One region of the Priestia sp. JSM ZJ58 genome, then DNA from elsewhere that is predicted to be linked to it. Evidence: a T-box and tRNA genes for the amino acid it is inferred to sense, from the RefSeq annotation. Region 1 holds a T-box; the other holds one or more tRNA genes.
What was found. A T-box is a leader RNA that pairs with one kind of tRNA and senses whether it is charged. The one in region 1 lies ahead of thrS (threonine--tRNA ligase), so its partner is inferred to be a tRNA-Thr.
Positions count from the first base shown of each region.

Region 2: it has a tRNA-Thr gene. The T-box ahead of thrS (threonine--tRNA ligase) is inferred to sense a tRNA for this amino acid. The anticodon was not compared.

Region 1 is NZ_JBISEM010000001.1:148,074-155,400, reverse strand. Features, by position in the region: gene infC (translation initiation factor IF-3) at 11-514, opposite strand; ribosomal protein L20 leader region at 584-706, opposite strand; gene thrS (threonine--tRNA ligase) at 878-2,836, opposite strand; T-box leader at 2,880-3,128, opposite strand; gene ytxC (sporulation protein YtxC) at 3,189-4,049, opposite strand; gene dnaI (primosomal protein DnaI) at 4,146-5,078, opposite strand; gene ACH6EI_RS00735 (replication initiation and membrane attachment family protein) at 5,111-6,538, opposite strand; gene nrdR (transcriptional regulator NrdR) at 6,611-7,072, opposite strand; gene ACH6EI_RS00725 (hypothetical protein) at 7,316-7,327, opposite strand, start outside.
Region 2 is NZ_JBISEM010000001.1:966,124-973,450, forward strand. Features, by position in the region: gene ACH6EI_RS04915 (DHA2 family efflux MFS transporter permease subunit) at 1-844, shown strand, start outside; gene ACH6EI_RS04920 (aromatic ring-hydroxylating dioxygenase subunit alpha) at 877-1,929, opposite strand; tRNA gene ACH6EI_RS04925 (tRNA-Thr) at 2,140-2,212, shown strand; gene ACH6EI_RS04930 (ABC transporter ATP-binding protein) at 2,478-3,428, shown strand; gene ACH6EI_RS04935 (ABC transporter permease/substrate-binding protein) at 3,428-4,951, shown strand; gene ACH6EI_RS04940 (YwaF family protein) at 5,161-5,907, shown strand; gene ACH6EI_RS04945 (NAD(P)H-dependent oxidoreductase) at 6,048-6,566, shown strand; gene ACH6EI_RS04950 (hypothetical protein) at 6,594-6,959, opposite strand; gene ACH6EI_RS04955 (LCP family protein) at 7,185-7,327, opposite strand, start outside.

The sequences.
Region 1 (7,327 bases):
CCTCGTTCTATTACTTTTCGTTTTTAGGTGCCAAGACTAAGAACATGCTGCGGCCTTCCATTTTAGGAGCCGATTCAACTGAACTTACATCTTCGCAAGCTTGTGAAAAACGTTCAAGTACTTTTTGGCCAATCCCTTTATGAGTAATGGCACGACCTTTAAAGCGAATAGACGCTTTCACTTTGTCACCTTTTTCAAGGAACTTGCGTGCGTTACGAAGTTTAGTGTTAAAATCATGTTCATCAATTGTTGGACTTAAACGAACTTCTTTTAAGTTTACAACTTTTTGGTTTTTACGAGCTTCTCTTTCTTTACGTTGTTGCTCATAGCGGAATTTACCGTAGTCCATAATACGACATACCGGCGGTTTCGCATTTGCAGCAACCATTACTAAGTCAAGATTTACTCGTGAAGCAATTTCTAATGCTTCATTTTTTGATTTAATTCCTAATTGTTCACCATTTTGATCAATTAGACGAACTTCGCGAGCTCGAATGCCCTCGTTTACCATCATGTCCTTGCTAATAAGTAGCCACCTCCAAGGTTTAATGAGCGAATACGCTTGCTTAGACCGATTATTAACTCACACAAAAAAGTGTGAGTACATACTGCACCCACACTTCTATCGTTTTAATTAAGATACGATGTACCTGCTAACTGCTTTATGCGTCACTCAGGTGAGAAGCGGGTGCTTCTTCTTCTGTATAAACAAGTATTCAATTACTTAAGCTATTATAGTATCAACAAAGACAAAAGTCAATGATTTCGTTCTTTTTTCACAACAAAAATTATTGTATCAAAGGAAAACCATTTATGCAACAGTTTTTTATAAATGTTAGATAAAAAAGCAGAGAATTTCAATTCTCTGCTTTTTTCATTAACGAGATGCTTCTGCTTTTACATTTTGTAAAAAGGCTTGGAAATCCACTGTTTCTGAATTCTGCTCACCATATTTACGTACGTTTACTGCTTTATCTTCTACTTCTTTATCCCCTACAACAAGCATGTAAGGAATTTTTTGCATTTGAGCCTCACGAATTTTATAGCCAATTTTCTCATCGCGAGAATCAAGTTCCACACGAATACCCGCAAGCTGAAGCTGTTCTTGCACTTCTTTTGCATACTCAAGATGAACCGTAGGTGATACTGGAATCACCTGAACTTGTACAGGTGCTAACCACGTTGGGAAAGCTCCTTTGTATTCTTCGATTAAGAAAGCGACAAAACGTTCCATTGTTGACACCACGCCGCGGTGAATAACAACAGGTCGATGCTGTTTTCCGTCTTCCCCTACATACGTTAAATCAAAGCGTTCAGGAAGTAAGAAATCCAATTGAACCGTAGATAGCGTCTCTTCTTTACCAAGAGCTGTTTTAACTTGAACATCTAGTTTTGGACCGTAGAATGCCGCTTCGCCTTCAGCTTCATAATAATCGAGGTCAAGCTCATCCATTGCATCTTTTAACATGCTTTGTGCTTTTTCCCACATTGCATCATCATCGAAGTATTTTTCTGTATCTTCAGGATCACGATAAGATAGACGGAATGAATAATTTTCAAATCCAAAATCTTTATAAACCGCTTCAACTAAGCGAACCACACGAATAAATTCTTCTTTGATTTGATCCGGACGTACAAAGATATGTGCATCATTTAACGTCATGCCTCGAACGCGCTGAAGTCCTGATAATGCTCCTGACATTTCGTAGCGGTGCATTGTTCCAAGTTCAGCAATACGGATTGGAAGCTCACGATAGCTGTGAATACCTTGTTTGTACACCATCATGTGATGAGGACAGTTCATTGGACGAAGAACCAGGTCTTCGTTATCCATTTCCATTGCAGGGAACATGTCATCTTGATAGTGCTCCCAGTGACCAGACGTTTTGTAAAGTTCTACACTTCCAAGCACCGGCGTGTAAACGTGCTGATAACCAAGGCTTACTTCTTTATCTACGATATAACGCTCGATAATACGGCGGATCGTCGCACCTTTTGGAAGCCATAAAGGAAGACCTTGTCCTACTTTTTGAGAATTTGTAAATAAGTTTAACTCTTTACCAAGTTTACGGTGGTCACGTTCTTTTGCTTCTTCAAGAAGACGAAGATGCTCGTCTAAATCTGCTTTTGTAAAGAATGCTGTACCGTAAATACGCTGCAGCATTTGATTGTCGCTGTCTCCGCGCCAATAAGCACCTGCTACGCTTAATAGTTTAAACTCTTTAATTTTGCCTGTTGACGGCACGTGCACACCTCGGCAAAGATCAAAGAATTCGCCTTGTTGGTAAATCGTCACCTTTTCACCTGCTGGAATCGCATCAATCAATTCAAGCTTTAGTTCATCGCCAACTTCTTTAAAAAGTTGAATGGCTTCTTCACGAGAAACTTCTTTTCGTTCAATTTCAATATTTGAATTAACGATTTTTTTCATTTCTTTTTCAATTCTACCTAAATCTTCAGGAGTAATTGATTCTTCCATATCGATGTCATAGTAAAACCCATTTTCGATAACCGGGCCTACACCTAGCTGTACTTTTACATCTTTGTATAAACGTTTGATTGCTTGAGCCATTAAATGCGCTGTACTATGGCGCATAATTTCAAGCGCTTCAGGAGCATCTTGCGTAATGATTTCAAGACTGCCATCTTGTTCGATTGGCGTACGTAAATCCAGCAGCTCGCCGTTTACTTTGCCTGCTAATGCTTTTTTCTTTAATCCCGGGCTAATAGAAGCCGCAATATCTTCTGTTGATGATCCTTTTGGATACTCTTTAACAGCTCCATCAGGAAATGTCATTTTGATTACTTCTGACACAACTTTCCACTCCTTTAACATAACTAATAAACTTTTTGTAAAAACAAAAAACTCGTCCCTTATAAAAAGGGACGAGTTGTGTATACACGCGGTACCACCCTTGTTTCCTCTTCGTATCTTGGATAACCCAAAGAACCCGAAGCGGCTCGAGGTTTTATAACGGAAATTCCGTCAGTAATTACTAGAGGCTCTGCTCGTTTACTACTGAAGTTTAGAGGTGGTAAGGATATATTCCGTGTTAGGAGATTTTCAGCCTGGATCTCCCTCTCTACAAACCGTAAATATACACTCATGTCCTCATCATAACTTGTAACATATAGCTGTTTTTCAATATGCATTTATTATATTCATTTTCAAAATAGAAATCAACCTTTCACGTTATATTTTGCTTTTGATCAAACGGAAATTCATTTTTTTCGTATAACATCACTTTTTCTTGAAAGATATTTTGAATGGTGTAAACAAAATCATGGTCATGCTCGTCGCTATACAGATGAATACCAGCTGGAGATAAACTTAGCAAAGGCGCGATAATAGTCGAGTCTATGTATAATGATTCTTGTTTAGATAAAAAGGCCTCTGCTAGAGCTGCACATTCACGTTCAGGAACATATCTACGGTTGTGGTCGTACAATACAAACTTGTTTTTATTCAAGTGCATCACGTACACATCACCGGTAGATGACTGTCTTTCGTTAGCCGCTTGACGCAGCTGATGAATAAGAATTTGATAGTCTTGTTCAAGCTTATATTCATCAATCGCCAGCTCAGCATAATAGCGCAGCCGATCTTGATATTCTTTTAAACGGAATTGGAGAAAAGACTCAAAGGTGAATGTTACATTATGAATGAAGAAGTCTTGAAGCGCCTGGCGGATAAGCAATTCTCTTGGAAGAGAAAATATTTTTTGCGGAATTTCGTCTCTCTCTCCTTCCATAATCCCCCCCATAATTTGAAGCAGCAAATCTTGCTCTTCCTCTTCCGAATAAAAAAATTGTTCTTTTAATATGTTTACCATCATCTTTTTTTCTTTCTTTTTTAAAATCACGTGCGTTAATACAGGTATCACCATGTCTTGTAAAATGGCCTCTCGATTGTATGTCTCATCAATAACTAAAAGCTGATTATTCACCAGCTTCAAGCACTGTGAACCATATGATAAAGCGCTTTGCTTCGCGCATAAAGACTCATATACAACGACTGCGTCTTCTACATATTTAAAGAATATTTTCATTCCTCATAGCCCCCCTTTGGACACGCTTTATTAATGTATATGGGGCAACACGCAAAAAAATGAGCAAGTCGTTACAAGAAATGTAAAACGACCTGCTCATCTATTTCGTTTATTCTCTCCATTCATTTCAACAGGAATGGCTAGAGACTTAATTCGTTCCATGACACGAGCGGCTTTGAGCTCTTCCTGCTCGCCTCTTTGGGTATAAGTCAAATGATGTTGAAGCTCTTTAAAATTTAAATTCGAGCTGAAAAATGTCGGCAAATTTTCGAGCATGCGGAATTGTAAAATGGTTCCGAGCACATCGTCTCGCATCCAGCTCGTTACGGATTCTGCTCCGAGATCATCAAGCATAAGAACCGGTACTTTTTTGACATACTCTATTTTCTCATTAAAGCTTTGATCTTGAAACGAACCTTTTAACTCACGCAAAAACTCCGGAACATACAGAATGGTAGATTTCACTTTCTTTTCGGCTAACGCATTGGCAATTGCTCCAAGAAAATACGTTTTTCCCACACCAAACGAACCGTGTAAATATAAAGCTTTCATTTTCTTGTTTGGCTCATATTCTCGCACAAAATCTCTTACTAGTTTAATCGCTTCAAATCTTCCCTGCTCAATTTCAATATCAGACATTGTTGCCTGTAAAATTTCTTTCGGCACGTACATACACTGAATAAAAGATTCTTGTTCTTTTCGCTCATCTTCTTGTACTTTTCTAGGACAGCGTTCATATTGCAAATCAATATTACGGCCTTTTACAACCAGCTGAGGGTGGTATCCTTTCACCATGTTGACACAGCTTTGCAGAGAAGGACACTTGTCACAGCATTTGCTTTGGTCGATAAATTCATGCATCTTCATCAGGCCTCGGTCGACCATTTGCTCATCTAACTCACGGCGATGCTCTTGCAAAAATGTTTTAACTTCAGGATTAGACAGGATACTGTTTCTTAATGCTTCTAAGCGTGCTTTAAAATCTTTTTTGTTCACTAACTGATTTAGTGAATCATTGATAGGCTTCATCTTTTTCACCTCATCTCTATCATACCTGCTTTTTATTCTTTATGCTTTTGTTTTAGCTCTTGATCTAACTGCTTGAGCTCTTCTTGTAGCTTTCGTTTTTCTTCTTCAAATCCGTCCACTTCTTTTGAAGGCTGCTTTTTCTCTTCTTTTTCTTCATCGCTCAGCCACTCTGGCACCATTTCTTTACGCACAATTTTTCGTCCGGCCGTTTTTTTATTTTGCTTTGCTTCGGTCCAGTTTTGATATTCTTTCTGTTCATTTTTAGCTAAATTCATGGCATCTTGAACAGTTTGTACCTTTTTGCGCGCCCAGTGTCCAGCAATTTTCTCTACATAGCTCTTAGATAATTTCATATCGGATCTTAGCATAACATAGTAAATTAGAACATTTACTACCCCTGGTGAAAGCTTTTGATTAAACATCACTTCTTCAATCATTTGCAAATCTGCTTTTGAAGGCTCTGCTCCCCCGGAAAACTCGATCAAAAGCTGTCGAGGAGAAGTCACTTCAAGCTGTTGAATGAGCTGCTCTTCTTTCGTCTGCGGCTGCTTTTCCTGCATAGTGCGAAGCATAGGCGGCTGAATTTGTTCGCTTAGATTTGGAAGTGCTTCTCCATTTTCAAATTGGTAAAAGGACTGTGCTGCTTTTCTAAGCAATTCAATATCAACTTGATCGTTCTCATTTAGCGAATCGAGCACCACATTTTTCATTTGAAGAGGATCGATACCATATAAAAAAGCTAGCTTTTCAATTGCTTGTTTTACTTTAGATGTAATGGACCTTTTCGAAATCATTGAATCTGTTAGGCCTGCTAAAAATAAATCAAAATCAAAGGAATCCGGGCTCATCTCAATAGAAGCACGGTTTGAAGAATCCATAAAGTCCGTCTGAGCATCAGGAGAAAATACATCCTTGCTTTCAGACTGAAAACTTGGAGCCAGCTCCGTTGCTTTAACTGATTTAAATACATCGTTAAATGAATGCGTCACATCTTTGAACGATTGGTCATCCACGAGTGAATCCGAAAAATAATTTTTTACTTTTTGAAAGATGGATTTTCCTAGTCGGTTATATAAATATACATTTAACACACCATCGTTAAAGAACTGATGGGGCGTAAGAGGAGGAATGAGCTCATAAATGAACACACGAACATCATCTTCTTCCTTAATATATGTTTTTAACAAACCAATGCCTTCTAATTTTAACCGCTCATGGTAAATAGCTTTCAAATTAATTTGCATCATCGACATTAGATGATGATGTGTAGACTCTTTTCCCCATAAACGATCTTGTTCCAGCTCGCTCCATAGCGTCATATACAAACCAAAACACGTCGTGCCCACCAGCGGCTGATAGAGCATGGTTAAAATCCTTCGGTCGTATTCCTGCAGTATGCCGTTCGAACGAACAACATAACGATCGACCGGTATCATTTCTTTCCAATGTTGTTCTTTCATGTCGTTCCCTACCTACTTTTAAAGTAATAGAAATGACAAAAAAAGAGCCTAAAGAATACTTCAATAGCTCTTTTACAGTCGTTCCTTCTTAATTAAATCTTTTAATTCATCAATAAATACATTGATGTCTTTAAATTGTCGGTATACAGAAGCAAATCGAACATAAGAGACTTCATCGATAGCAGCTAATCGCTCCATCACCATTTCTCCTACCACATCTGACTGCACCTCTGATGTACCCTGACTGCGCAGCTCTGTTTCAATATCGTGTACGGTATCTTCCAGTTGTTTTAAGCTTACTTGGCGTTTTTCACACGCCTTAATTAACCCTCGAAGGATTTTGTCTTTGCTGAACTCTTCTCTCGCTCCATCTTTTTTTACAACAATTAACGGAAGTTCTTCTACTTTCTCAAAAGTTGTAAAACGATAGTGACACTCTTCGCATTCACGTCTTCTACGAATAGAGCGGCCTTCTTCTACAGGGCGCGAGTCCAGCACTCTCGTTCCATTGTAATGACAGGATGGGCACTTCATATTCTCAGCTCCAATAATAAACCTTGTTTTTCTTTTTATTTTCTCTCATATAAGTTAATTTTCATCTATGTTAGCCGGCTATTCGCCATTTATTATGATTGTCATCATCATTTCCTTTATCAAACACGATGCTATATTAAAGGATTTACTTTATTCCATCTTATAGAAAACAAGGCTTGAATACAAGTAAAGGAAAAGGAATTTCCCCATTTTATTTCCTGAAATTCAAAAATGATAAGGAACTTACGAAGAAAG
Region 2 (7,327 bases), 820 kb from region 1:
TGTGGAAGTATACGGTACCATTATCGTAGGAGCTGTGGCTCTGATTTTATTTATTACGCGTCAGTTCAAGCTTAAAACACCGATGCTTGAATTCCGCATTTTTAAATATCCAATGTTTGCTTTATCATCAACGATTTCGATGGTAATTACAATGGCATTATTCTCAGCCATGCTGCTAATGCCAATTTATGTTCAAACGGTACGAGGCATCTCTCCGCTTCATTCAGGATTACTAATGCTTCCAGGTGCGCTGCTAATGGGTGTGATGTCACCGATTACCGGAAAATTATTTGATAAATTCGGAGCGCGTGCATTGGCTGTAACGGGTCTAACGATTACAGCCGTTACGACGTATTTCTTCAGTAACTTAGAGCTTGATACGACCTATACAACGCTCATTACGCTTTACACGCTTCGTATGTTCGGAATGTCTATGGTGATGATGCCGGTTATGACAAACGGATTAAATCAGCTTCCGCAGCGTTTTAATCCGCATGGTACTGCGATGAACAATACGCTTCAACAAGTATCGGGAGCTATTGGTTCGGCTCTTTTAGTAACGGTGATGTCAAACCGTACAGCTACTCATGCAAAAGAGCTCGCTCAAGATGCAATGAGCGGAGCAGGAGCAGGAGCAGCTAATGCAACCGCAGCCGGGGCAGCTCAAATGAAAGAACAGATTGGGATGCAGGCAATGGTACAAGGGATTAACGATGCGTTTGCTGTCTCAGTAGTCCTAGTGGTGGTTGCCTTAATTCTTTCATTCTTCATGAAACGCGCAACGCCGGCAAGTGAAGATGAAGTGATAAAGGAAAAAGCAGCACGCGAGCAGTTTGCTAAATAAAAAAAATCCCCGCTGAGACAGCGGGGATTTTTTTAGCTTGTATATCTAAAGCTTAAGCCCATTTTCTTTAATAATTTCCGGTAACCGATGGACGTTTGATCAGCCATAATATGCGCTTCCATCTGCAGGTCTAAAGGCAAGTCTTCAGGTTTTTGGTTTTCCACCATTTCACGGTCTTCGTCAAAGACGCGAAGGTTAAAGTCATACACACCTTCAACGGGAGAATCTTTGTCAAAGTTTCGAGCGATTGGCGCGAATAAACGTGTTTCGCGGGCTGAAATAGGAGAGACTGCATTCATAATCCACAGCTCTGCGCCTTCTGGGAAGTATACTTTTAGCGTAGCTGTAAACGGGGGATAAACATCAAAGACGCGAAGCCATTTAAAATCAGTTGGATTTAAATGCTGCTGTTCTTTGGAATAATTGCTCACGGTGCTCGTATATTCTACATGAAGCCCATAGTCTGTATCGCTTACTTTATATTTAGGCACAAAGGCGTTGTTTCGATCACCAAATGTGTCTGTGTGAACCCAAGCAAAATGAGCTACGTCTAAAAAGCCTTCCATTTGACGACCGGCTGAACCCATGATATCAAAGCTCGGACAAACAATTTGCTGAAAATCAGGGTCCTCCCACGCATCGAAATAAGGCAGGTTATCTTGTTCTCCTGTCAGGGACGTCCACACTAATCCATATCGTTCAATAACTGGATAGACGGCCATACAGAGACGGGGAGAAATGTTGGCGTCAGGGTGAGCTGGAATTGACGTGCATGCGCCGTCCGTTGCGTAGCGGAAGCCGTGGTAAGGACAGACAATTTCATCATCTTCCACCCAGCCCATGCTAAGCGGGGTGCCTCGGTGAACGCATAAATCACGTGCCGCTACAACTTTGTGTGTGGTGCGGTATAAAACTAGATTTACATCTAGTAATTTTACGGACGTTGGTTTTTCTGTTACATCACTGCAGCGTGCGACGGGGTACCAATACTTAGCAAGCGTCGTCCAATCTTCCAGGCTGAACGTGCAGTCTCTTGGGTAGGGAGTTGCCGTTTTTGATTTTGTCATGGTTGGTTGTTGTTCCATCTATTTTCTTCCCTTCTTTTGTAAGCTCTTTTACTAAGGGTAATATAAAAAAAGAAAATTCACACAATTTATGTAAGAAGTTCTAACATGAAATATGGAACTTTGTAGAAAGTGCGAATTTCAGAAGACGCAAATTAGAGAATATACCAATAAAAAAATTTAAAAAAGCGCTTCCTAAATAAATTTAAACGTGATATAATTTTCCAAGACGCTGGTGTAGCTCAGTAGGTAGAGCACTTGCATGGTAAGCAAGAGGTCGCAGGTTCGATCCCTGTCGCTAGCATACTCAAAAACCTTCTTTCTTGTTGAAAGAAGGTTTTTTTATTTGGATTGGCTTTAAATTTATTCTCCGAATTATTCTTCCCCGCCTTGTGAAAACTTTAACAGTTTGATAGCCTTATTAGGAGGCTGTTAGAAAACATGTGTATCTTTTCCACTATGTCTTATGAATCATATTTAGAAATATTCTTAAAAGAATGTTTATTGCCTCTAAGTATTGGGTACACGAAACTAGGGGTTAAATTTCAACAGGGAGTGTGAACGATAATTTGATTACGTTTAAGAATGTGTCAAAGCAATATCCAGACGGTACGACCGCCGTGAAAAATATTAATCTAGAAATAAAAGAAGGAGAGTTTTTCGTTTTAATTGGTCCGAGTGGATGTGGGAAAACAACCACCTTAAAAATGATTAACCGTCTTCATGATATTACCGAAGGAGAACTATACATAAAAGATAAGCTCGTATCGGACCACAACATACATGAGCTACGCTGGAACATTGGTTATGTGCTACAGCAGATTGCTCTTTTTCCTCATATGACCATTGCTGAGAATATAGCCATTGTACCGGAGATGAAGCATTGGAAGAAAAACAAAATCAAAACGCGTATTGATGAACTGCTTACCTTGGTAGGACTAGACCCAAAGCAATATCGAAACCGAAAGCCGTCTGAGCTCTCAGGTGGCCAGCAGCAACGTGTAGGTGTAGCACGTGCCCTCGCAGCTGATCCCCCCGTTATTTTAATGGACGAACCCTTTAGTGCCCTCGATCCGTTAAGCCGCGAACAGCTTCAACAAGATGTTATTAGCTTAAAAGAAAAAATCAAAAAAACATTTGTGTTTGTTACGCATGATATGAGCGAAGCCATGACGCTTGGAGATCGTATCTGCCTGATGAAAGATGGGGAAATTGTTCAAGTTGGCACCCCGGAGGAATTCATTCAAAAGCCTAAAAATGAGTTTGTAAAAACATTTATTGGAAATCAAGGAAATGCTTTATTTGAGACATTGGATATGTTTGTCAAAGAAAGTGAACAGCCAGACGTAGAACCTACTGAAGAGCTAGCTTCAACCGCCACTGTTCAGCAGGCAATGGACGCCCTTTACGACCATGAAGCAATAGCTGTGAAAAAAGGGAGCAAACGCATTGGCGTTGTAACGCGCAAAACTCTATTAGCGTTTCTTTCTGATAAAACGAAAGAAGGAGGAACGCTGTAATGAATGCACTAAGCGCATTATTAGATCAACGAGGAGATGCCCTGTTTCAAGCTCTTCTTGAACACATTCAAATTTCAGTACTGGCTCTTGTGATCGCCGTATTAATTTCAGTGCCGCTTGGACTGTACTTAACGAGGCATGACCGCATTGCTGAACCGATCATTGGCGTAACAGCCGTACTGCAAACCATTCCTTCACTCGCTTTATTAGGATTACTGATTCCTCTTGTCGGAATTGGAACCTTTCCCGCGGTTATTGCACTGTTTTTATATTCGCTTCTTCCTATTGTACGAAATACATATACCGGAATCAAAGAAGTGGACCCATCTTTAATTGAAGCATCCAAAGCCATGGGGATGAACTCGTGGAGACGATTAATCAAAGTAGAACTTCCTCTAGCGCTTCCTGTCATTATGGCCGGAATTCGCACAGCGATGGTACTCATTATTGGTACAGCGACAATCGTGGCTCTTATCGGAGCAGGCGGACTCGGAAGCTTAATTTTGCTTGGTATTGACCGAAGCGATAATAGTTTGATTTTATTAGGAGCCGTTCCAGCAGCATTATTAGCGCTTATTTTTGATGGAATTCTGCGAACGATTGAACACTCTGCTAAAAAAGGGTCCAAAAAACGCTCGTTCATCATGATCATCGTATTAGTACTTATTCTTGTTTCTCCGTTTGCAGCGATGAGCGCAACAAAACCAGACCTTGTTATCGGAGGGAAAATTGGCGCAGAACAAGATATTTTAATCAATATGTACAAAGAATTAATTGAAGATCAAACCGATATGAAAGTAAACCTTCGTTCGTCGCTTGGGAAAACGGTATTTGTATTTGAGGCTCTGCGTAACAAGGAAATTGATTTGTACCCTGAATATACGGGGACAGCCATTGTGACGCATCTAAAGGAACAGCCGGACAACAAAGATGAAACACAGGTGTACAAGCAGGCAAAAGAAGGATTTAAAAAGAAATTCGGGCTTGTCTATTTAGATCCAATGAAGTTTAATAATACGTACACATTGACCGTGACAAAAGAATTTGCCAAAGAAAATAATCTAACGACCATTTCAGATTTGGCAAATGCAACAGATAAAGTAAAAGCAGGATTTACGCTTGAGTTTAAAGATCGTGAAGACGGCTACGTAGGCATTCAAAAAGAATATGGCCTTACTTTCCCGAATATTAAAACGATGGAGCCGAAGCTTCGCTATCGCGCTGTTGAAAAAGGCGATATTAACATGCTTGATGCTTACGCAACGGATCCTGAAATCAAACAGTTTGGTTTAAAAGTCTTAAAAGACGACCAGCAGTTCTTCCCTCCGTATCAAGGATCGCCTGTGCTTCGTGAAGATACACTAAAAGAGCACCCTGAACTGAAAAAGATCTTAAATCAACTGGGTGGCAAAATCAGTGACGACGAAATGCGTGAAATGAACTATCAAGTAAATGCAAAAGGAAAAACGGCTGAAGAAGTCGCTCATCAATTCTTACTGAAAAAAGGATTAATTAAAAAATAAAAATGAAGACAAAAAGATTAGTACAAAATTATTTTAGTTAAAAGAAGATCCGAACGATAAATCGTTCGGATCTTTTTATTAGCATGGTGGACGTAGCTTTCATTATGTTTCAATCTCTTTTTAATGTGAGAGAAGCGTTAATGAAAATGAGGTCTTATGAACAAGCTAAAGGTACCAAATTTGTTTTTTGATGGAGAGGAGGCGCCGTTATGAATTCATTTTTTACATGTCATCCTGTACAGCATTCTTTTCAGCTTTTTTCAGTTGAACATCTTGTAACTTTAGCCATTATCGTAATCATAGGAGCATTTATTTTTTTATGTCGAAAGCAGCTGCGAAAAAAGAGGTTTGTATTCGTTTTGCTTTCATTCATTCTAATGGTTTCAGAAACGGCCTACCAGGCTTGGGAAATCGGATGTCATCAGTGGTCCGTTGAAACTTCCTTGCCTCTTCAGCTCAGTGATATAGTCGTGCTGCTTGCTGCTGTTATGCTGATAACCAAAAGCAGATTTCTTTTTTATTTTGTGTACTTCGCAGGAATCAGCAGCTCTGTTCAAGCGATGATTACCCCAGACCTTGGCGGCTATGCGTATGCCCAGTTTCGCTATGTGCAGTTCTATGTATCGCATGGCGGTGTGGTACTTGCTTGCTGTATGCTAATTGCTGCCTGCAGATATGAGCCGACGTTTCGTTCTTTATGGGTAAGCGTAGTATTTGTTAATCTGTACGGAGGTTTTATCTATGTCATGAATCGTTTACTGGGTGCGAATTATTTATACATGATGAAAAAGCCAGAGCACGCTTCCTTGCTGGATGTTCTTGGACCTCATCCTTGGTATTTAGTATGGATTGAAGGAATCATGATTCTTAGTTTTCTTGTCCTTTATCTTCCGTTTTGGGTACATAAAAAAATTAAAGGTGATAAAAGCAAAGTCAATTTTATTGAAGCAGAATGATAATACTGGTAATTTATAAGTGTAAACGAACTCGGATTTCCTGAAGGAAAAGGAAAGAATGAGTGAACAAGCCGTGAGAGGCAAGCGTAAAAAATAGAAAAGAAAAAAGCAAGCACAGACATCAGAAGGAGAGTATCAAAATGAAAACACTGGTTATTTTAGCGCATCCAAATCTAGCATCTTCTCGTATTAATAAAGCGTGGGCAGAGCGAGTAAAAAAAGAGGAGGATGTGTACGTTCATGATTTATACGCAAACTATCCCGATTTCAAAATTGATGTAGAAAAAGAGCAGGAGTTAGCTGTTCAATTCGATCGTATTGTTTTTCAATTTCCATTTTACTGGTACAGCTCACCAGCACTCTTAAAAGAGTGGCAAGATGTTGTTTTAACATACGGATGGGCTTATGGAAGCAAAGGTACTAAACTTCAGGGAAAAGAGTTTGTCGTAGCTACTTCGACAGGAGGCCCTGCAGAAGCTTATCAAGAAGGGGGATACAACCGTTACCCAATGAATCATCTGCTTCTTCCTTTCCAAGCTATGGCAAATTTAACAGGTATGAAGTTCCAAACTCCATTTTTATTTCAAGGAGCAGGCGGTGACCTGAGTGACAAAGTTATTCAAGATAGCGCAGAAAACTACGCTCAATTACTAAGATAATAAAAAAAGCCGCGTCAAAGCGGCTTTTTAATTTGCGTTTGTTCGTGAGAAAGAAGTAAGCAGCTTTTGAGGAGCAATATCTAATCCTTCAATCAGTAGTCCTGTCATAGCCGTTAGACTCCCGACTTCAAAAGATTCCCCAGCTCTCCAAAATGCTGATTCACCTTGTTTGATATAAATTTTCAGTCCGTTATCGCCAGCTACCCAGCCTTCCCCGTGAACGACTAAAAGAAGCTGTGGAATCGTAGCTTCTTGACGGGGGGTATAATCATTTTCTTGAAAAGATAAAAAGCTGATTTTGACATCTCCAGTATGAGAAAGTAATGGGTTTACTTTATAGGTAGAATGAAGAAAGGAACGCTCTTCTTCAGATTGAAAACCATATAATTTCATCATTTCATCTCCTTGACTAAAAAATATAAAAAAGAAGTCCTTCTCTTTTCATATACGCATACAGGAGAAAAAATAGAACTCCAAAGAAACAGCTGTTTTCTAGAAAACAACTCCATTTTATCTCCATTTTTTGTCGAAGCTGAAAATTTTTTGAAGGATAGGGAGGAAAAACAGAAGTTTTTTTGAATAGTATAAAAAAAGGTGTCCTCTAATGGACACCTTTTCCTAATTTAAAAATGACTGTAACGCTTGTTTGTTTTCTTCAAGGTCGATGCTTAAAACAGCACCAATACCGGATATTCGTTCATTTGAATAGGAACCTTCAACCGGTAAACGAAGAGATTTTAAATCTGGCTGATTTCCAACTA